One region of the Kitasatospora sp. NPDC092039 genome, then DNA from elsewhere that is predicted to be linked to it. Evidence: riboswitches for the same ligand, from Rfam matches in the RefSeq annotation. Region 1 holds a riboswitch; the other holds the start of a gene.
What was found. A riboswitch is a leader RNA that binds a small molecule or an ion and turns the genes downstream of it on or off. The one in region 1 is predicted to bind cobalamin.
Positions count from the first base shown of each region.

Region 2: it holds a riboswitch for cobalamin, as region 1 does, so the genes downstream of both, ACIQI7_RS17955 (FecCD family ABC transporter permease) here and metE (5-methyltetrahydropteroyltriglutamate--homocysteine S-methyltransferase) in region 1, are expected to answer to the same signal.

Region 1 is NZ_JBIVSD010000006.1:322,942-332,784, reverse strand. It holds gene ACIQI7_RS15320 (short-chain fatty acyl-CoA regulator family protein) at 1-563, opposite strand, end outside; gene aceA (isocitrate lyase) at 910-2,202, shown strand; gene aceB (malate synthase A) at 2,321-3,934, shown strand; gene ACIQI7_RS15305 (3-hydroxybutyryl-CoA dehydrogenase) at 3,974-4,840, shown strand; gene ACIQI7_RS15300 (adenosylcobinamide amidohydrolase) at 4,912-5,649, opposite strand; gene metE (5-methyltetrahydropteroyltriglutamate--homocysteine S-methyltransferase) at 6,233-8,539, opposite strand; cobalamin riboswitch at 8,691-8,930, opposite strand; gene ACIQI7_RS15290 (ECF transporter S component) at 9,115-9,843, opposite strand, start outside.
Region 2 is NZ_JBIVSD010000008.1:125,069-134,911, reverse strand. It holds gene ACIQI7_RS17985 (ABC transporter substrate-binding protein) at 174-1,100, shown strand; gene ACIQI7_RS17980 (amino acid ABC transporter permease) at 1,138-2,112, shown strand; gene ACIQI7_RS17975 (amino acid ABC transporter ATP-binding protein) at 2,109-2,912, shown strand; gene ACIQI7_RS17970 (CGNR zinc finger domain-containing protein) at 3,050-3,631, shown strand; gene sodX (nickel-type superoxide dismutase maturation protease) at 3,644-4,006, opposite strand; gene sodN (superoxide dismutase, Ni) at 4,281-4,676, shown strand; cobalamin riboswitch at 4,766-4,914, shown strand; gene ACIQI7_RS17955 (FecCD family ABC transporter permease) at 5,007-6,086, shown strand; gene ACIQI7_RS17950 (ABC transporter ATP-binding protein) at 6,083-6,907, shown strand; gene ACIQI7_RS17945 (ABC transporter substrate-binding protein) at 6,930-7,922, shown strand; gene ACIQI7_RS17940 (nuclear transport factor 2 family protein) at 8,011-8,394, shown strand; gene ACIQI7_RS17935 (GNAT family N-acetyltransferase) at 8,405-8,881, shown strand; gene ACIQI7_RS17930 (anti-sigma regulatory factor) at 9,070-9,480, shown strand; gene ACIQI7_RS17925 (RNA polymerase sigma factor SigF) at 9,665-9,843, shown strand, end outside.

The sequences.
Region 1 (9,843 bases):
ACTCCGTGCCTGGCGGCCAGCCGCTCGGCCAGCACCTCCCGCACCCCGCCCCGCTTGAGTCGGATCTTCGCCGCCAATTCCTCGGCTGTGGTGTCGAGTTCGTCGAGGTAGTTCCGGCGGCGGTAGAAGAACTCGCGGACCAGTTCGTGCGGGGTGAGGGTGTCGGGTGCCGGGCCGCGGTCGCCGGCGAGGACGGCGAGTTGTTCGGCGACGGCCCGTCGGTCGCGGCCGAGGTCAATGAGCAGGCGCGCCACGGCGGGCAGTCGGGCGGCCACCTCGTCGAGGTCCCCGGCGGTGACCCGTCCGGCGGCGATCTCGTCGCCGAGTGCGTCGCGTAGTTCGGCGGTGAGCCGGGCGCTGTCCGGCGGGGCGAAGTAGCCGGCCTCGACGCCGAAGGCCTCGGTGAGGCGCAGCAGCACCGGCACGGTGAGGGGGCGGGCGTCGTGCTCCAGCTGGTTGAGGTAGCTGGGCGAAAGGTCGAGCAGCCGGGCGAGGGCGGCCTGGGTGAGACCGCGTTCCTCGCGCAGGCGGCGGAGCCTGGCACCGGCGAAGGCCTTTCCCATGACGTTCTCCCCACTATGCGCCTGAGCTGACCGGGTGCGGGCAGCCTAGCCGGAGGAGCCACCGTCCGGTCTTCGCAAGCTTCGCGGATTCGCCGGGGATCGTTCGCAGAAGTTGGCAGTGGTCCACCGGTGACGCCGGGTTCGCGAGCTGCCAGAGTCGGTGGTGCGGCCGGGAGGTGCGCAGGACAGCAGCAAGAACTCCAGGTCGGTCGCGGTCGGGAGGGCTGTCCGGGCGTCCACGTCCTGCGGTGTTCCACCGCCGCCCGGCGCCACCCGGCCGCCCACTCGCCCCTCGCGATGAGGTGCGTCACATCCTTCGCAACGAGCACCCCTGGGGAGCAGACCCATGACTCAGTCGGTTCGGCAGCAGCAGGAGCAGCGGGCCGCCCAGTTGGACGCCCGTTGGGCCTCCGACCCCCGGTGGACCGGGGTCGAGCGCACGTACACGGCGGCCGACGTCGTCCGCCTGTCAGGCACCGTCCGCGAGGTGCACACCCTGGCCCGGCGCGGTGCCGAGCGGCTGTGGCGCCAGCTCCACGAGCAGGACTACGTCCACGCCCTCGGTGCGCTGACGGGCGGTCAGGCCGTGCAGATGGTGAAGGCCGGGCTCCAGGCGATCTACCTGTCGGGCTGGCAGGTCGCGGCCGACGCCAACCAGGCCGGGCAGACCTACCCCGACCAGAGCCTCTACCCGGCGAACTCCGTTCCCCAGGTGGTGCGCCGGATCAACAACGCGCTGCTGCGGGCGGATGAGATCGACGCGGCCGAGGGCAACCACGGTCCGGACTGGCTGGTGCCGATCGTCGCCGACGCCGAGGCGGGCTTCGGCGGCCCTCTGAACGCCTTCGAGCTGACCAAGGGCATGATCGCGGCCGGCGCCGCTGGCATCCACTACGAGGACCAGCTCGCCTCGGAGAAGAAGTGCGGCCACCTCGGCGGCAAGGTGCTCGTGCCCACCGCCCAGCACATCCGCACCCTCAACTCCGCCCGTCTCGCGGCCGACATCGCGGACGTGCCGACCGTGATCGTGGCCCGCACCGACGCGCTGGCCGCCAACCTGCTGACCAGCGACGTCGACGAGCGCGACGCCCGGTTCTGCACCGGCGAGCGCACCGCCGAGGGCTTCTATCGGGTCGAGCCCGGTATGGCGCCGGTAATCTCCCGCGGCCTCGCCTTCGCGCCGTACGCGGACCTGATCTGGGTGGAGACCGGCACCCCGGACCTCGCCCAGGCCCGGGAGTTCGCCGAGGCGATCAAGGCCGAGCACCCGGACAAGATGCTGGCTTACAACTGCTCGCCGTCCTTCAACTGGAAGGCCGCCCTGGACGACGACCAGATCGCCAAGTTCCAGCGGGAGTTGGGCGCGATGGGTTACCGCTTCCAGTTCATCACGCTGGCCGGCTTCCACGCGCTCAACCACTCGATGTTCCAGCTTGCCCGCGGCTACGCCGAGCACGGCATGACCGCTTACGTCGACCTCCAGGAGGCCGAGTTCGCGGCCGTCCCGGACGGCTACACCGCCGTGAAGCACCAGCGCGAGGTCGGCACCGGCTACTTCGACCTGGTCTCCACCGCGCTGAACCCGAACGCCGAGACCCTGGCGCTCACCGGCTCCACCGAGGCCGAGCAGTTCCACTGAGCCACCCCGGCGGCCTCGTTGGGGACGAGCCGCCTTCCACCCCACCGCCCGGGGCCTCGTTGAGGGACGAGGCCCCGGGCGGCCTCCCACTCGCCTCCTTCGCCTCCTGGAGCACCGGATGACCCAGCCCAGCCGCATCGAGATCCTCGGCGCACACGAGGACCGCTTCGACGAGATCCTTACGCCCGAGGCGCTCGCCTTCCTCGCCCGTCTGCACGAGGCGTTCGCCGGCCGCCGCACCCTGTTGCTCGCCGAACGGGACCGCCACCGCGCTGAGTTGGCCGCCGGGGGAGTCCTCGACTTCCTCCCGGAGACCCGCGCCGTCCGGGAGGAGCCCACCTGGCGCGTGGTCGGCGCGGGGCCGGGCCTGCACGACCGCCGGGTGGAGATCACCGGCCCGCCCGAGCGGCGGATGACCGTCAACGCCCTCAACTCCGGCGCGAAGGTGTGGCTGGCGGACTTCGAGGACGCCACCGCACCCACCTGGCACAACCTCGTCGTCGGCCAGCTCAACCTGCTTGACGCGATCGAGCGTCAGATCGACGACACCACTCCGGAGGGCAAGCGGTACTACGTCGGGAACGACCCGGCCACCATCGTCGTCCGCCCCCGCGGCTGGCACCTGGACGAGCAGCACCTCATGATCGACGGACGCCCCGCAGCCGGCGCGCTGGTCGACTTCGGCCTGTACCTGTTCCACTGCGGCCGGCCACAGATCGCCGCCGGCTCCGGCCCGTACTTCTACCTCCCCAAGCTGGAGAACCACCTCGAAGCCCGCCTCTGGAACGACGTCTTCACCTTCGCCCAGGCCGAACTCGGCATCCCGCACGGCACGATCCGCGCCACCGTCCTGATCGAGACCATCACCGCGGCCTTCGAGATGGACGAGATCCTGTACGAGCTGCGCGAGCACGCCGCCGGCCTCAACGCGGGCCGCTGGGACTACCTGTTCAGTCTGATCAAGACCTTCGCCCAGCACGGCCCCCGGTACGTCCTGCCCGACCGCGCCACCCTCACGATGACGCAGCCGTTCATGCGCGCCTACACCGATCTGCTGGTGCGCACCTGCCATCGGCGCGGCGCCCACGCCATCGGCGGCATGGCCGCCGCCATCCCGCAGAGCGACCCGCAGGCCAACGCCGTCGCGCTGACGAAGGTCCGTGCCGACAAGGAACGCGAGGCCGGCGACGGCTTCGACGGCTCGTGGGTCGCCCATCCCGGCCTGGTCTCCACCTGCCGCACCGCCTTCGACGCGGTCCTCGGAGACCGCCCGAACCAACTGGACCGCACCCGCGAGGACGTCGAGGTCACCGCCGCCGACCTGCTCGGCGTCCACCGGCTGAGCGTCGGCCTGCCGACCGAGCAGGGCCTGCGCGCCAACGTCGCCGTCGCCCTGCGCTACCTCGTCGCCTGGCTGAACGGCTTCGGCGCGGTCGCCGTCTTCGGGCTGATGGAGGACGTCGCCACCGCCGAGATCTCCCGTTGCCAGATCTGGCAGTGGCAGCACCACTGCACCCGCCTCACCGGTGGCTCGCTCGCCACCCCCGACCTGGTGCGCCGGCACATCGACCAGGAACGCGCCACGCTGCTCGCCGAGGGCGCTGACCCGGCGCTGGTGGACGACGCGGTGCGCATCCTGGAGGACACCGCCCTCGGCACCGACCTGCCCGCCTTCCTCACCACCGAGGCCTACGCCCGCCATCTCGTGCGCACCACCGCCCCGGCCGCCTGACCCACCCCCGTCCGCATCCACCCCGAAGAGGGCAACCGCATGAACGACATCCGCCGTGTGGCCGTCGTCGGCGCCGGGCAGATGGGCTCCGGCATCGCCGAGGTCTTCGCCCGCGCCGGCCTGGACACCATCGTCTGCGATAGCGGGCCGGCCGCACTGCGGGCCGCCCGCAGCCGGATCGACCGCTCCCTGCACCGTGCCGTCGACCGGGGCCGGATCAGCGAGCAGCAGCGCACCGACGCCTGGGCCCACCTGCTGTTCGCCGACGACCTGGAGGCGCTGGCCGACCGTCAGCTCGTCGTCGAGGCCGTCGTCGAGGACGAGGGAGTCAAGAGGGAGGTCCTCGGCACGTTGGACAAGGTGTTGTTCGACGGGGACGCCGTGCTGGCCACCAACACCTCAGCCATCCCCGTCACCCGCCTGGGCATCACCACCGGCCGGGCCTCCCACGTGCTGGGCCTGCACTTCTTCAACCCGGCACCGGTCATGCCGCTGGTCGAACTCGTCTCCTCCCTGCACACCGACCCGGCCGTCCTCGACCGGGTGGACGCCTTCGCCAACGAGGTCCTCGGCAAGCACGTGATCCGCTCCCGGGACCGGGCCGGCTTCGTCGTCAACGCCCTGCTCGTCCCCTACCTGCTCTCCGCGATCCGGATGGCCGAGGCCGGACACGCCACCGCGCAGGACATCGACGCAGGCATGGTCCACGGCTGCGCCCACCCCATGGGACCGCTCCAACTCGCCGACCTGATCGGCCTCGACACCGTCGAGGCCATCGCCAGGTCGATGTACGACGAGTACAAGGAACCGCTGTACGCCCCGCCGCCACTGCTCTCCCGCATGGTCGAGGCCGGTCTGCTCGGCCGCAAGAGCGGACGCGGGTTCCACTCGCACCGAGCGGTGTAGAGAAGGGCGCGCGCCTCGCCGCTGCCCGGCCCCTGTCGCGGAGGGCCGTGCAGCGGCGAGGCCTTGTGCTGTCAGTCCGGCAGGACGTTCTCGCGGCAGCACTCCGGCCGTGGACCCTGGTGAGGTGCAGCAGGTCCACACGCCCGTCGGCTGCGATCGAGTTCCGCTCCGTCGAGGACAGCGCGGTGCACCGCCCGGGCCAGCCGGGCGCCCCAGAGCGACCGCGGGCCGCCGAACGGATCGACCTCCCCACGCGCGTCCGGTGCCCGGACCGCCACGCACACCGCGTCGGACGGCGTGCCCGAACAGGCGTAGCCGGCGTCCAGGAGAGCCTGCACCTTGGCCTCGGTGGCGGTCGCCAGCAGGTTCACCAGGCCTGCGTCGGACAGCGGCGCCGGAACGACCGCGAGGATGTTGATCGTGCCGGGAACGTACCGGGCGGGCGCCGGGACGGCGGGGACCGGGACGGTGGTGGGGGAGGCGGCGGCCCAGGTCGGGACACCGATGCCGGTCGTCACCAGGGCGACGGCACTGTTGTCCTCGGCCCAGGTGGATTCGTCGACCTCCGCGGCGGTCATCAGTCCGACGCCGGGCCCGCGCAGGCCCTCGGCCTCCGCGAGTTCCGCCAGATGCCGGTCGGGATCCATCCGGTCGTAGCCCGCCCGGACCTGGGCGTTCAGCACCCAGCCGCGCTCGCCGATCCCGCCGCCCAGGACCGCGCTGCTGACCATCCGCCAGCCCGGGCCGGCCTTCCACACCAGCTGGTGGCGGCACGATCCGTCCTCCGACCGGGCACGTCGCAGGACCACGGGTCGCCGGGCGACCGGCACGTGGCTTTCCGTTGTCCTCACCTCGGAACGTCGGGGATCCGGCCCCGCCGGCCCTCCTGGGGCTTCCGGTGATCACCGACCGGCGGGCTCGTGCGGATCCTAGCGGTCCGCAGAATCCGCAGATCCACAGGCCGACCGTGTACGGATTCCACAGATTGGCATGCTGGATCACCGGCCATCCGGGGAGCAGGCTCGATCACGAAAGTCCCAGAGCCATCCGATGCCGCCGCTTCCGGTCACCCGTGTCGCCATCTGGCCGTGCTCTGTTCTCCGACGCCGCCAGTCTGGCCAGAGCCTCGGCCAGGGCCTGCTGCAGCACCCGCATCCGCGCACTGGTCGCTCCGAGCTACCGCCGGGTGACCAGCAGGCTCTCGTACTCCCGGTCCGGGAGGACGACCAGGACCTCTCCGTTGATACGGACCCGGCGCGGTGCCGGCCTCCTGATCATGTTCGACCCCCATCGGTCACGGCCGTCACCCGCGCCCCACGACGGTCCCGGGAGGGCACGAGCCGCGGGGGGCGCGGCAATCGTGCCGCGCCCGCCCGGACCTCACGCCGATTGTCAGCCGGCGAACTCCGCGCGCAGCAGGCGGGCGGCGGCGACCAGGCTGTCCAGGGAGGCGCGGGTCTCCGGCCAGCTGCGGGTCTTCAGGCCGCAGTCGGGGTTGACCCAGAGTCGCTCCGCCGGGATCGCGGCCAGGCCGGCGCGCAGCAGCGCGACGGCTTCGTCGGTGCTCGGGACGCGCGGGGAGTGGATGTCCCAGACGCCGGGGCCGACCTCGCGCGGGTAGCCGGCCTCGGCGAGCTCCCCGGCCACCTCCATGTGGGAGCGGGTGGCCTCCAGGGAGATGACGTCCGCGTCGAGATCCTCGATCGCGGTCATGATCGCGCCGAACTCGGCGTAGCACATGTGGGTGTGAATCTGGGTGTCGGCCCGGACCCCGGAGGTCGCGAGGCGGAAGGCCCCTGTGGCCCAGTCCAGGTAGGCCGGGCGGTCGGCCGCCCGCAGCGGCAGGGTCTCGCGTAGGGCCGGCTCGTCGACCTGGACGACGGCGGCGCCCGCGGCCTCCAGGTCGGTGACCTCGTCGCGCAGGGCGAGGGCGACCTGGCGGGCGGTGTCGGCGAGCGGCTGGTCGTCGCGGACGAAGGACCAGGCGAGCATGGTGACCGGGCCGGTGAGCATGCCCTTGACCGGGCGGTCGGTGAGGCCCTGCGCGTAGCGGAACCAATCGACGGTCATCGGGTGCGGGCGGGAGATGTCCCCGGCGAGGACCGGCGGGCGCACGTAGCGGGTGCCGTAGGACTGCACCCAGCCGTGCCGGGTGGCGAGGTAGCCGGTGAGCTGTTCGGCGAAGTACTGGACCATGTCGTTGCGTTCGGGCTCGCCGTGCACCAGGACGTCCAGGCCGGCCTTCTCCTGGTAGGCGATGACCTCGCGGATCTCGGCTTCCATCCGCTCCCGGTAGCCGGCCGCGTCGATCCGTCCTGCCGTCAGATCGGCTCGGGCGAGACGCAGCTCGGTGGTCTGCGGGAAGGAACCGATGGTGGTGGTGGGCAGCAGCGGCAGACCGAGCCGGGCACGCTGGGCCTCGGCCCGGACGGGGTAGGGCTGGGCACGGCGGGTGTCGGCCGCGGTGACGGCGGCGGCCCGGGCGCGGACGGCGGGGTCGTGGGTGATCGGCGAGTTGGCGCGGGAGGCGAGGTCGGCGCGGTTGGCGGCGAGTTCGGCGGTGATCGCGCCGGTGCCCTCGCGCAGGCCGCGGGCGAGCAGGGCCGCCTCAGCGGCCTTCTGTTTGGCGAACGTGAGCCAGCGGGCGATCTGCGGGTCGATGTCGCGCTCGGTGGTGGCGTCGATGGGCACGTGCAGCAGCGAGCAGGAGGGCGCGACGTCGACCCGGTCGGCGAGGCCGAGCAGGGTGGCCAGGGTGGCGAGCGACTTCTCCAGGTCGTTGATCCAGATGTTGCGCCCGTCGATCACCCCGGCGACCAGCCGCTTGCCGGGCAGGCCGCCGGCGGCGGCGAGGTCGGCCAGGTTGGCGGCGGCGGGGCCGGTGAAGTCCAGAGCCAGGCCCTCGACCGGGGCCTTGGCCAGGGCCGGCAGGGCGTCCCCGAGGCGGTCGAAGTAGCTCGCGACCAGGAGCTTCGGCCGCTCGGTGAGGGCGCCGAGGTCGCGGTAGGCGCGGGCGGCGGTGTTCAGTTCGGCCGGGGTGCGGTCCTGCACCAGGGCCGGCTCGTCCAGCTGGACCCACTCCGCCCCGGCCGCCTTCAGGGCGGCCAGCAGCTGGGCGTAGACGGGCAGCAGCCGGTCCAGCAGGGTGATCGGCTGGAAGTCGGCGGCCACGCCGGGCGCCGGCTTGGCGAGCAGCAGGTAGGTGACCGGCCCGACCAGCACCGGCCGGGCCTCGTGGCCGAGCGCCAGCGCCTCGGCCAGTTCGCCGACGGCCTTGGCCGGGTTCGCCGCGAAGACGGTGTCCGGCCCCAACTCGGGCACCAAATAGTGGTAGTTGGTGTCGAACCACTTCGTCATCTCCAGCGGCGCGACGTCCTGGGTGCCGCGCGCCATGGCGAAGTAGCCGTCCAGCGCGTCGGCCTCGACCGCGTCCCGGTGCCGGGCCGGGATCGCGCCGACGGCCACGGTGGTGTCCAGCACGTGGTCGTAGAGCGAGAAGTCACCGGTCGGGACCTCCTCGATGCCGGAGTCGGCGAGCTGCTGCCAGTTCCCCCGGCGCAGATCGGCGGCCGTGGCCAGCAGTGCTCCGGCGGTGACCGCGCCCTTCCAGTACCCCTCGATCGCCTTCTTCAGTTCCCTGTTGCGGCCCTGACGGGGGTAGCCGTACACGGTCGCCGCGGCTGCGGACTTCGCTGTCAAGGGACTCTCCTTCGCGAGCCTGATTCCTGATCCCGGGACGGGACGAAGGCGCGAAGGGGTGACGAACCGGGCGACTGCCCGCACGCATGTGCGGCTCCGCCTGGTGTGGTCGCCGACCCGCCCTCGAGGTCACCGGATTGCCGCGCGCGAACGGTCGCGCACGGGCAGTGGCAGGTCTTCGGACTCGCGGGCACACCCACCCTGGTTCCAGGGCGGACACCTACTGGCCGTCGCTTCCCGGACCCGACCCGGGTCCAGTGCGTATGACGGCGGTCGTTCCCGCTCACCGCTGCGGGGCAGTCCCGGACTGGCCAGTTGAAAGGCGTCACCGGGTTCCCTCTTACGACGCCCTGCCTGGCGGACAGGGCGAACCAGCTGCACGGCCAGCTTAGGGGCAGGACGGTGGGAGCTGAACAGCGAATCACTCAAGTTGTCCGGATGCTGAGACGGTGTCGACGGCAGGACCGGACGGAGGGTCCGTGGCATGAGGTAGCGCCTCGCGGATGCCGGCGAGCAGTTCGGGCAGGCCCCGTCCAGGGCAAAGCTGTTTCTCCAGGGTGGTGAATCCTTCGGAATCAGGAGGGCGCCGCTCGGGTTGGCCATGCGGCGTGTTCTTGCGCGGGTGGGGCGTTGGAGCCGTCCGCAGCCTCGAAGCGCACCGTCGGTTCGAAGTTGGCTCGGTGGCCGGCGCGGCGGAAGACGGTGAGCACGGACGGCCCGACGACGAGCACGGCGGTGAAGGTGGTGACGGCACGGCCGGTGTCCCAGCCGAGCGAGGTGGCGAGGTCGAAGAGCAGGTAGCGGTGCCACTGCTCGGTGAAGGGCAAGCCCGGGAGGTAGGCGATAGAGCTGTTCGGGTCGGTCGAGAACGGCCAGAAGGACAGGTTCAGCAGGAAGCCGAACAGGTACCCGGAGAACGCGCCGTAGGCAGCCAGCATCGGCACTTCCCAGCGGCGGCGGACGCGCGGCAGGAGCCCTGCCAGCATGCCGACGAAGGCGCAGCCGAACATCTGGTAGGGCATCCAGGGGCCGACACCGCCGGTGAGCAGGGCGGAGGCGAAGAGCGAGGTGCAGCCGAGGGTGAAGCCGAAGCCGGGGCCGAAGACGCGGCCGGCAAGGACGAGGATGAAGAAGACGGTCTCCACCCCGGCCGTTCCGGCGCCGAGCGGGCGCAGGCCGGCGTTGACGGCGGACAGCACACCGAGCATGGCGAGCGCCTTGGCGTCGATGCCGCCGGCCGAGATCTCCGCGATGACGACGGCGAGCACCAGGACGAGCAGCGCGCCGAAGATCAGGGGCGGGGC
Region 2 (9,843 bases), on a different contig from region 1:
TAGAACCCCGGGCGGCTCACCCCCGCGCCCGGGCCACTGCACGACCCGGCCTGCACGTACGACGACGTACGGCGACACGCACCCGTACCGAGCCGCGCGGCTCGCCGTTCCGGTGCGCCGCTCCCGCGGCGCGCTCCGCCCGACCTCTCTCCCCCAGGATGGAGATCCCCCTCATGACCACCCGTACGCAGCGCAACCGGCTCTTCGCAGCCGGTGTGGTCGCCGCCTCCGTCTCCCTCGTGCTGACCGGTTGCAGCAGCAGCGGCAAGAGCGAGAGCGGCGCGCCCAACGCCTCCGCCACCGTCAACGAGGTCAAGGCCGACCCCAAGCTGGCCGCACTCGTTCCGGACGACGTCAAGGCCGCCGGCAAGCTCGTGGTCGGCGCGGACGCCTCCTACGCGCCGGACGAGTTCAAGGACGACAGCGGCAAGATCATCGGCATGGACGTCGACCTGGCCAACGCCATCGCCGCCAAGCTCGGGCTGAAGGCCGAGGTCCAGGACTCCGGCTTCACCGCGATCATCCCCGGCATCCAGGCGAACAAGTTCCAGCTCGGCATGTCGTCCTTCACGGACAACAAGGAGCGCGAGCAGATCGTCGACATGGTCACCTACTTCAACTCCGGCAGCGCCGTCGCGGTGAAGAAGGGCAACCCGGAGAAGATCGACCCGAAGGACCTCTGCGGCAAGAAGGTCGCCGTCCAGACCGGCACCACCCAGGCCGACGAGATCAAGGACACCCGCGACCCGGACTGCGCCAAGGCCGGCAAGCCGGGCGTCCAGAACGGGGGCGACAAGTTCGACCTCCAGACGGACGTCACCAACGCGGTGGTCTCCGGGCGCGACCAGGCGCTGATGGCCGACTCCCAGGTCGTCGACTACGCGATCAAGCAGTCCGGCGGGCAGCTGGAGAAGGTCGGCGAGACCTACGGCACCGCCCCCTACGGGGTCGCCCTGGCCAAGGGCTCCAAGCTCACCCCGGCCGTCCAGGGCGCCGTCCAGTCGCTGATCGACGACGGCACCTACAAGCAGATCCTCACCAAGTGGGGTGTCGAGGCCGGCGCCATCGAAAAGTCGGCCGTCAACGGCGCCGTCAGCTGACCCTCGTACGCTTCATCTTCTCCCCCGAGGCCACACCGTGAACTCTTTGGACAAGGGGACGGCGGAGAAGGGGCGGCCTGAGACCATCAAGGCCGTCCCCGTCCGCCACCCCGGACGCTGGGCGGGCGCCGTCGTCATCGCCCTGCTCGCGGCGATGCTGCTGAGCGCCCTCTTCACCAACCCCGCCTTCAAGTGGGACGTCGTCGGGAAGTACCTGTTCCACGACAGCATCATGCACGGCCTGCTGGTGACGCTGGAACTGACCGTGCTCGCCATGCTCATGGGTGTGGTCGGCGGCATCATCCTCGCGGTGATGCGCCTGTCCCCGAACCCGCTGCTGGCCGGCGTCGCGTGGGTCTACATCTGGATCTTCCGCGGCACCCCGGTGCTGGTGCAGCTGGTGTTCTGGAACTTCCTCGGCCTGATCTGGGCCAAGCTGTCGATCGGCGTCCCGTGGGGGCCGGAGTTCTGGTCCGAGCAGACCAACGTGCTGATCCCGACCTTCGTCGCCGCGCTGCTGGGCCTCGGCCTCAACGAGGCCGCCTACATGGCGGAGATCGTCCGCGGCGGCATCCAGTCGGTGGACGAGGGCCAGAGCGAGGCCTCGCACGCGCTCGGCATGAGCCGGTTCCAGACCATGCGCCGGATCGTCCTGCCGCAGGCCATGCGGGTGATCATCCCGCCGACCGGCAACGAGACCATCTCGATGCTCAAGACCACCTCGCTGGTCTCCGTGATCTCCCTGGAGGAGATCTTCCGGGCCGGCCAGGTCATCTACTCCCGGAACTACCAGAACATCCCGCTGCTCATCGTGGTGAGCCTCTGGTACCTGTTCTTCACCTCGGTGCTGACCATCGGCCAGTACTACATCGAGCGCCACTACGCCCGAGGCTCCAACCGCACCCTCCCGCCCACCCCGCTGCAGCGGCTGCGGGGCCTGTTCGCCGGGAAGCCCGCCCCCAGGACGAACGCCGACGTCGTCCCGGGGCTCGAGGGAGGTGGTCACGTATGACCGATCTGACCAAGTCCCCCGCCGGCGCCACGGCGGCCGTCGAGCCCATGGTGCGCGCCGAGAACGTGCACAAGTCCTACGGCCTGGTCGAGGTGCTCAAGGGCATCGACCTGGAGGTCAAGCAGGGCGAGGTGTTCTGCCTGATCGGCCCCTCGGGCTCCGGCAAGTCGACCTTCCTGCGGTGCATCAACCACCTGGAGAAGATCAACGGCGGCCGCCTCTGGGTGGACGGCGAGCTGGTCGGCTACCGCCAGAAGGGCGACCGGCTGCACGAGCTCAAGGACCGCGAGGTCGCCCTCAAGCGGCGCGACATCGGCATGGTCTTCCAGCGCTTCAACCTGTTCCCGCACATGACCGCCATCGAGAACGTCATGGAGGCGCCGGTCCAGGTCAAGGGCGAGAGCAAGGCCGAGGCCCGCGAGCGCGGCATGGCCCTGCTGCAGCGGGTCGGCCTCGCCGACAAGGCGAAGAACTACCCCTCGCAGCTCTCCGGCGGCCAGCAGCAGCGCGTGGCGATCGCCCGCGCGCTGGCCATGAAGCCCAAGCTGATGCTCTTCGACGAGCCCACCTCGGCGCTCGACCCGGAGCTGGTCGGCGACGTCCTCGACGTCATGCGCGGCCTCGCCGAGGAGGGCATGACCATGGTGGTCGTCACCCACGAGATGGGCTTCGCCCGCGAGGTCGGCGACGCGCTGGTGTTCATGGACGGCGGTGTGGTGGTCGAGTCCGGCAACCCCCGCGAGGTGCTCACCGACCCCCGGCACGAGCGCACCAGGGCCTTCCTGTCCAAGGTGCTCTGAAGCCCGTACCACCGGCGCCCGGCAGACCCGTCCTGCCGGGCGCCGTCCCTTTCCCCGCCCGGGTAATAGGCTGGAATCCCCATCCGGGTAATAGGCTGGAGGCAGTCAGCCCGTTACCGAATCCTGGAAGGACCCCTGTGGAGCTCGCCGCCTACGCCGACCTCGCCGTCCGGCTGGTGAACACCGAGGAGCCCGAGCGCGGCACCGACGCGCTGACCTCCGTGGAGGCGGTGCGCGCCCTGTTCTCCGACTCCTCGCGGGCCGCCGCCCTCGCCGACGAGTCCGACCTGCCCCGGCTGCGGGCGGTACGGACCCGGCTGCGCGGGGTCTTCGAGGCCGCCGCCGACGGGGACGAGATCCGCGGCGTCGACCTGCTGAACAGCCTGCTCATGGAGTACCCGGTCAGCCCGCTGATCTCCGGGCACGACTACCTGGACGACGCCGGACGGCCGCGCTGGCACCTGCACCTGGCCGACAACTCGCCGACCGCCACCGCGCACTTCAGCGCGGTCGCCTGCATGGGCCTGGCCGTCCACCTGACCGAGCTGGGCGCCGACCGGCTCGGCATCTGCCAGGCCGCGCCCTGCCGCAACGCCTACCTGGACACCTCGACCAACCGCTCCCGCCGCTACTGCTCGGACCGCTGCGCGACCCGCGCCAACGTGGCCGCCTACCGGGCCCGCAAGCGCCAGGAGGCGGAGGCGGCGGCCCGCGAGTAGGTCCTGGAGGTCCTAGACCCCGTCCACCCAGGCGCCCAGCCGGCGGGCCAGGCCCGGCACCCGGGCCAGCCGCGGGGTGAGCAACAGCCGCTCCAGCCGGCGCCCCGGCGCCAGCCAGGCCGGGCTCGGCCGCAGCCGCAGCAGCACCCGGCCGAGCACCAGTTCGTCCGGGACGGCGCCGTAGCTGCGGCTGTCGCTGTCCACCGGACGGTTGTCGGAGAGCAGCCACCAGCCCTTGGACCGGCGCTCGACGGCCCGTTTCACCACCAGCAGGTCCTGCTGGAAGGGGTGCCGGAAGAGCACCACCGCCCCCGGCCGGACCGGCGCGCCGTAGCGGACCAGCAGCTGGTCGCCCTCGCGCAGGGTCGGTACCATCGACGGCCCGGCCACGTCGACCAGTCCGAACGGCAGCGCGCCGCCCCGGTCCCGTCCGCCGGCTCCGGCGCCCTCCGGTCGCGTGCTCCGCGCCACGACTCCTCCTCCCGCTCCGCCCCGCCCCCAGTCTGCCGTACGGACCGTCACCGGCCCGATGTCCGGATTACCCCGGTTCCGGGTCCGTCTTTTGCCCTAGGCCCGCCGCCCGACCGCGAAACCGCGAGGACGGAAGGGTAATCTCGGGCGCGGGAAGACGATCTAAGGAAGGACTCCCATGTTCTCTCGTCTGTTTGCACCGCGCGCCACCGCCCACGCCCACTGCGACCTGCCCTGCGGCGTGTACGACCCCGCCCAGGCCAAGCTCGAGGCCGAGTCGGTCAAGGCCACCCAGGAGAAGTACCAGGCCAACGAGGACTCGCACTTCCGCGCCCGCGCCATCATCATCAAGGAGCAGCGCGCCGAGGCCGTAAAGCACCACATCTCGGTGCTGTGGAGCGACTACTTCAAGGCCCCGCACTTCGAGAAGTACCCGCAGCTGCACCAGCTGATCAACGACACCCTGAAGGCCGCCTCGGCCGCCAAGGCGTCCACCGACCCGGCCACCGGCCAGGCCCTGCTGGACCTGATCGCCGAGGTCGACAAGATCTTCTGGGAGACCAAGCAGGCCTGAGCCTGACGCGTCGCCACCCGACCGCCCCCGTCCGCACAGCCGGACGGGGGCGGTCGCGCGTTCACCGCCCGACCCACCCCCGGTAAGGGTTGCCTGCCCTGAGTGGCTGTTATGCTGCCAGGGCGTCCGAGGGGGAAGTCCGGTGTGAATCCGGCGCTGACCCGCAACGGTGAGCGCGGCCGTACCAGCCCGTACGACCGCGCCAGCCCGATCGCCCTCGGCCGCTGACCTCCCGACAACTCGCCGCGGACTGCGAGGGGAACGGCGCCCCGGCACACCTGCGGCCCGCGCCCGCCCCGGCGCACCCGCGGCCCGAGGCAAGGCGTCCCCGTGAACCGCGCACCCGCAGACCGTGCAGCCGGCCCGCCCGCCCGGCGCACACCCGTCGCCCCGCTCGCCGTCGGCCTCGCCGTCGCGCTGCTGCTGTCGCTGGTCTGCGGAGTCGCCCTGGGCTCCTCCGGCCTCGGCCTGCCCCGGGTGCTGCGCCTGCTGGGCGCCGGGCTGACGGGTGGTCGGCTGGACGCGGGCGAGGCGGCCGCGTACGCGATCGTCTGGGAGATCCGGCTGCCGCGCACCGTGCTGGCCGCCGTCGTCGGCGCCGGGCTGGCCGCCTGCGGGGTCGCCGTCCAGGCGCTGGTGCGCAACGCGCTGGCCGACCCCTTCGTGCTCGGCGTCTCCTCCGGCGCCGCCGTCGGCGCCAACGCCGTCCTGCTGTTCGGGGCCTTCGCCTCGCTCGGGGTGTGGGCCGTCTCCGCCTCCGCCTTCGGCTCGGCCCTGGCCGCCATGACGCTGGTCTACCTCGCCGCCCGCACCGCGTACGGGCTCACCCCGCTGCGCCTGGTGCTCACCGGCACCGCCCTGTCCTACGGCTTCTCCGCCACCACCACCCTGATGGTCTTCGCCGCCGACCGCGGCGAGGCCGCCCGGGACGCCATGATGTGGCTGCTCGGCAGCCTCGGCGGCGCCACCTGGGGCAAGGTGCCGATCGCCGCCGCCACGGTGCTGGCCGGCCTCGCCTACCTGACCGGCGCCGGCGGGCGGCTGGACGCGCTCGCGATGGGCGACGAGACCTCCGCCTCGCTCGGCGTGGACCCGGACCGGCTGCGCCGCGAGCTGTTCGTGGTGACCGCCGCCGTCACCGGCACCGTGGTCGCCGTCAGCGGGGCGATCGGCTTCGTCGGGCTGCTGATGCCGCACCTGTCGCGGATGCTGGTCGGCGCCGGTCACCGCCGGGTACTGGTGGTCGCGCCGCTCGCCGGGGCGCTGCTGCTGGTCTGGGTGGACATCGCCTCGCGCACCCTGCTGGCACCCGCCGAACTGCCCGTCGGGGTGTTCACCGCGGTCCTCGGCGTGCCCGCCTTCCTGGTGATGATGCGCCGCCGCGGCCAGGCCTTCGGAGGCAACCGGTGACCGACGTGATCGAGGCGGCGGCCGGGACCGGGCCGACGCGGGCCCAGGACCTCGCCGTCGACGCCGTCTCGGTGGAACTGGCCGGCACCCGGCTGGTCCACGAGGTGTCCCTGGCGGCCGCCGCCGGGCAGGTGGTCGGGCTGATCGGCCCGAACGGCAGCGGCAAGTCGACCCTGCTGCGCTGCGTCTACCGGGTGCTGGAGCCGGCCGGCGGCGTGGTCCGGCTGGCCGGCGACGACCTGCACGCCCTCACCGCCCGGGAGAGCGCCCGCCGGGTGGCCGCGCTGACCCAGGAGCACTCCGCCGAGTTCGACTTCACCGTCTCCGAGGTGGTCGCCATGGGCCGGCTGCCGCACCGCCGCGGCTTCGGCGGCCCGGCCGCGGGGGACGCGGAGCGCTGCGCCGAGGCACTGCGCAAGGTGCGCGCCGGACACCTCGCCGACCGGGGCTTCCTGAGCCTGTCCGGGGGCGAGAAGCAGCGGGTGCTGTTCGCCCGCGCGCTGGTCCAGGAGCCGCGCCTGCTGGTGCTGGACGAACCCACCAACCACCTCGACATCGCCCACCAGTTGGAGGTGCTGGCGCTCGCCCGCGAGGCCGGCCCGACGGTGCTCACCGCGCTGCACGACCTCAACCTCGCGGCGGGCCACTGCGACCTGCTGTACGTGCTGCGGGCCGGCCGGATCGTCGCCTCCGGTCCGCCCCACGAGGTGCTCCGACCCGCCCTGCTCGCCGAGGTGTTCGGCGTCCGGGCCACCCCGGTGCGGCACCCCGGGACCGGCGCCCTCCAGCTGCTGTTCGACCGCCTCGACCACTCCGCCTGATCCGTCCCCCGGAGGAACCACCGTGCGCACCAAGGCCGTTGCCGTCACCACCCTGCTCGCCCTCGGACTCGCCGGCTGCGGCGCCGAGATCGCCCCGAAGGAGGCCGCCACCGCCTCCGCCCACTACCCGGTGACGGTGCGGAACTGCGGCGAGGAGCTCACCTTCGACCGCAAGCCCGCCCGGGCGGTGACCAACGACGTCGGCATCACCGAGCTGATGCTCTCGCTCGGCCTCGCCGACCGGATGGCCGGCTACGTGATGCCCGACGACAAGGGGAGGATCGACCAGGTCGCCTGGAAGGACGGCTACCAGCGGACGAAGTGGCTCTCCAAGCAGCAGATCACCAAGGAGATCGCGCTGGACGCCAAGGCCGACCTGGTCTTCGCCGGCTGGCACTACGGCTTCGACGAGGGCCGGGGCGTCACCCCGCAGGCCTTCCGGACGCTGGGCATCGACTCGTACGTGCTCAGCGAGTCCTGCCGCAGCGGCAAGGGCACCGAACGCGGCGTGATGGACCCGCTGGAGGCGCTCTACACCGACCTGGCCAACCTCGGCGAGATCTTCGACGTCAGGGACCGCGCCGACCGGCTGGTCGCCGACTTCAAGGCGCAGATCGCCGCCGTCCCCCGGCCCGAGCGCCGCCCGTCCGTCTTCCTGTACGACAGCGGGCAGGACAAGCCGTACACCGCCGGGAAGTTCGCCGCCGCGAACGAGATCATCGCCAGGGCGGGCGGGACCAACGTGATGGGCGACCTCACCGACAGCTGGGTCACGGCCGGCTGGGAGAGCGTGGTGCGGCGCGACCCGGAGGTGATCGTGATCAACAACTACGGCGACACCGGCGCCGAGGAGAAGCGGCGGTTCCTCACGTCCTTCCCGCCGCTGGCGAACGTGGCCGCGATCAGGAACGACCGGATCTTCGTGATGGACTACGTCGACCTGGTGGAGAGCCCGCGCAACCCGGCCGCGATCAGCGCGCTGGCCGGCTACCTGCGCACCGTGCCGGCCCGCTGACCGGCCCGGATCCCGCTCCCCCGGGCACGGACCGCCGGGCGTACGCTCAAGGTACGAGCCGACGGAACCCGACCGGAGGAGCGAGACCATGACCACCACGGCGGCCCCCGCCGCCTTCGACACCCGTGCACTGCGCGAGGGCATCGAGCGCTGCGACGCCGAGGTCCTCCTGGCGCTCTACGCCGAGGACGCCGAACTGCGCGTGGTCGATCGCAAGACCCAGCCCAGCCACCCCCTGGTGATGCACGGGCGGGAGGAGATCGGCGCCATGCTGGACGACGTCTACGGCCGCGAGATGAGCCACAAACTGGAACAGGTGGTGGTCCAGGGCGACCACGTCGCGTTCCTGGAGTCCTGCCGCTACCCGGACGGCGTCCGGGTGCTGATGTCCTCGATGGCCGGTCTGCGGGACGGCCGGATCGTCGACCAGACCTCCGTCCAGGCCTGGGACGAGACCGGTCCCGAGCAGTAGGCTCACAGGCATGATCCGCACCGCCGTCGCCACCGACGTCCCCGTCATCCACGCCATGATCCGCGAACTCGCGGACTACGAGCAGGCCCTGCACGAGGCGAAGGCCACCGAGGAGCAGCTGCGCGAGGCCCTGTTCGGCGCAGACCCGGCCGTGTTCGGGCTGATCGCCGAGGACGACGCCACCGGCGAACCGGTCGGCTTCGCGCTCTGGTTCCGCAACTTCTCGACCTGGCGCGGCACCCACGGGATCTACCTGGAGGACCTGTACGTCCGTCCCCGGGCGCGCGGCGGCGGCCACGGCAAGGCGCTGCTGCTGGAACTCGCCCGGATCGCCGTCGAACGCGGCTACTCCCGGGTCGAGTGGTCGGTCCTGGACTGGAACCAGCCCTCGATCGACTTCTACAAGTCGATCGGTGCGGTGCCGATGGACGAGTGGACGGTGTACCGGCTCACCGACGAGGCCCTGGCCGCCGCCGGACGGCGCTGAACGGCCCTGCGCAGTCCGGAGAAAGGGTCTGCCACCCTGCGTCGCAATGCCTTACCATGAGTAACTCCCGAACCGGGGTGCGGAAGGCAGAACGATGGCGGATCCGCGACGCCGGACCCCCTCCAGGGGTAGCAAGCGGTAACAAGCGGGGTACCAAGCAAGTACAGCGCGTCACCCAGGAGGCAAGGGTGTCCCAGATCGACGGCGATCTCGGTGTTCAGGACTTCGTGGAGGTCCGGCTGCCCGCAGCGGGGGCCTACCTCTCCGTCCTGCGAACAGCGACGGCCGGGCTGGCCGCCCGGTTGGACTTCACGCTCGACGAGATCGAGGATCTGCGGATCGCGGTCGACGAGGCCTGCGCCATCCTGCTCCAGCAGGCGGTGCCGGGCTCCGTGCTGTCCTGCGAGTTCCGGCTGGTCGGCGACTCGTTGAAGGTCACCGTCTCCGCCCCGACCACCGACGGCAAGGCCCCCGAGCGGGACACCTTCGCCTGGACGGTGCTCTCCGCCCTGGCCGGCGAGGTCGACTCCTCGGTCGGCGAGGACAAGACCGTGTCGATCAGCCTGCACAAGAAGCGCGGCGGCTCCTCCGCCCACTAGCCGGGCCGACCGCACCGCACCACCGAGCAGCACCGAGCAGCACCCGCGCAAGGGCCGTCCGCCGCTCCCCCGCCCCGGGGCCCGACGGACGGTCCCCGGTACCGCCACCCACGCGGTACGACCAACGAGACGATTCCGGGGCCAGCCGGCCCCGGTGCTCCCGGAACGGAACGGGGGAATGGCCGTGAGTGATCTGGACCGTACCGGCCTCGCGACGGCGGGACCTGCCGTACCGACCCAGGCGAGCGTTCCCGGCCTCGCCGCCAACGACGAAGCGCACCCGAAGGACGCCCAGCGGATGAGCCACCCCACCGAGCCGACGTCCGAGCCGACGCCTGCCGCCGCGCCCCCGCCGGACCCGGT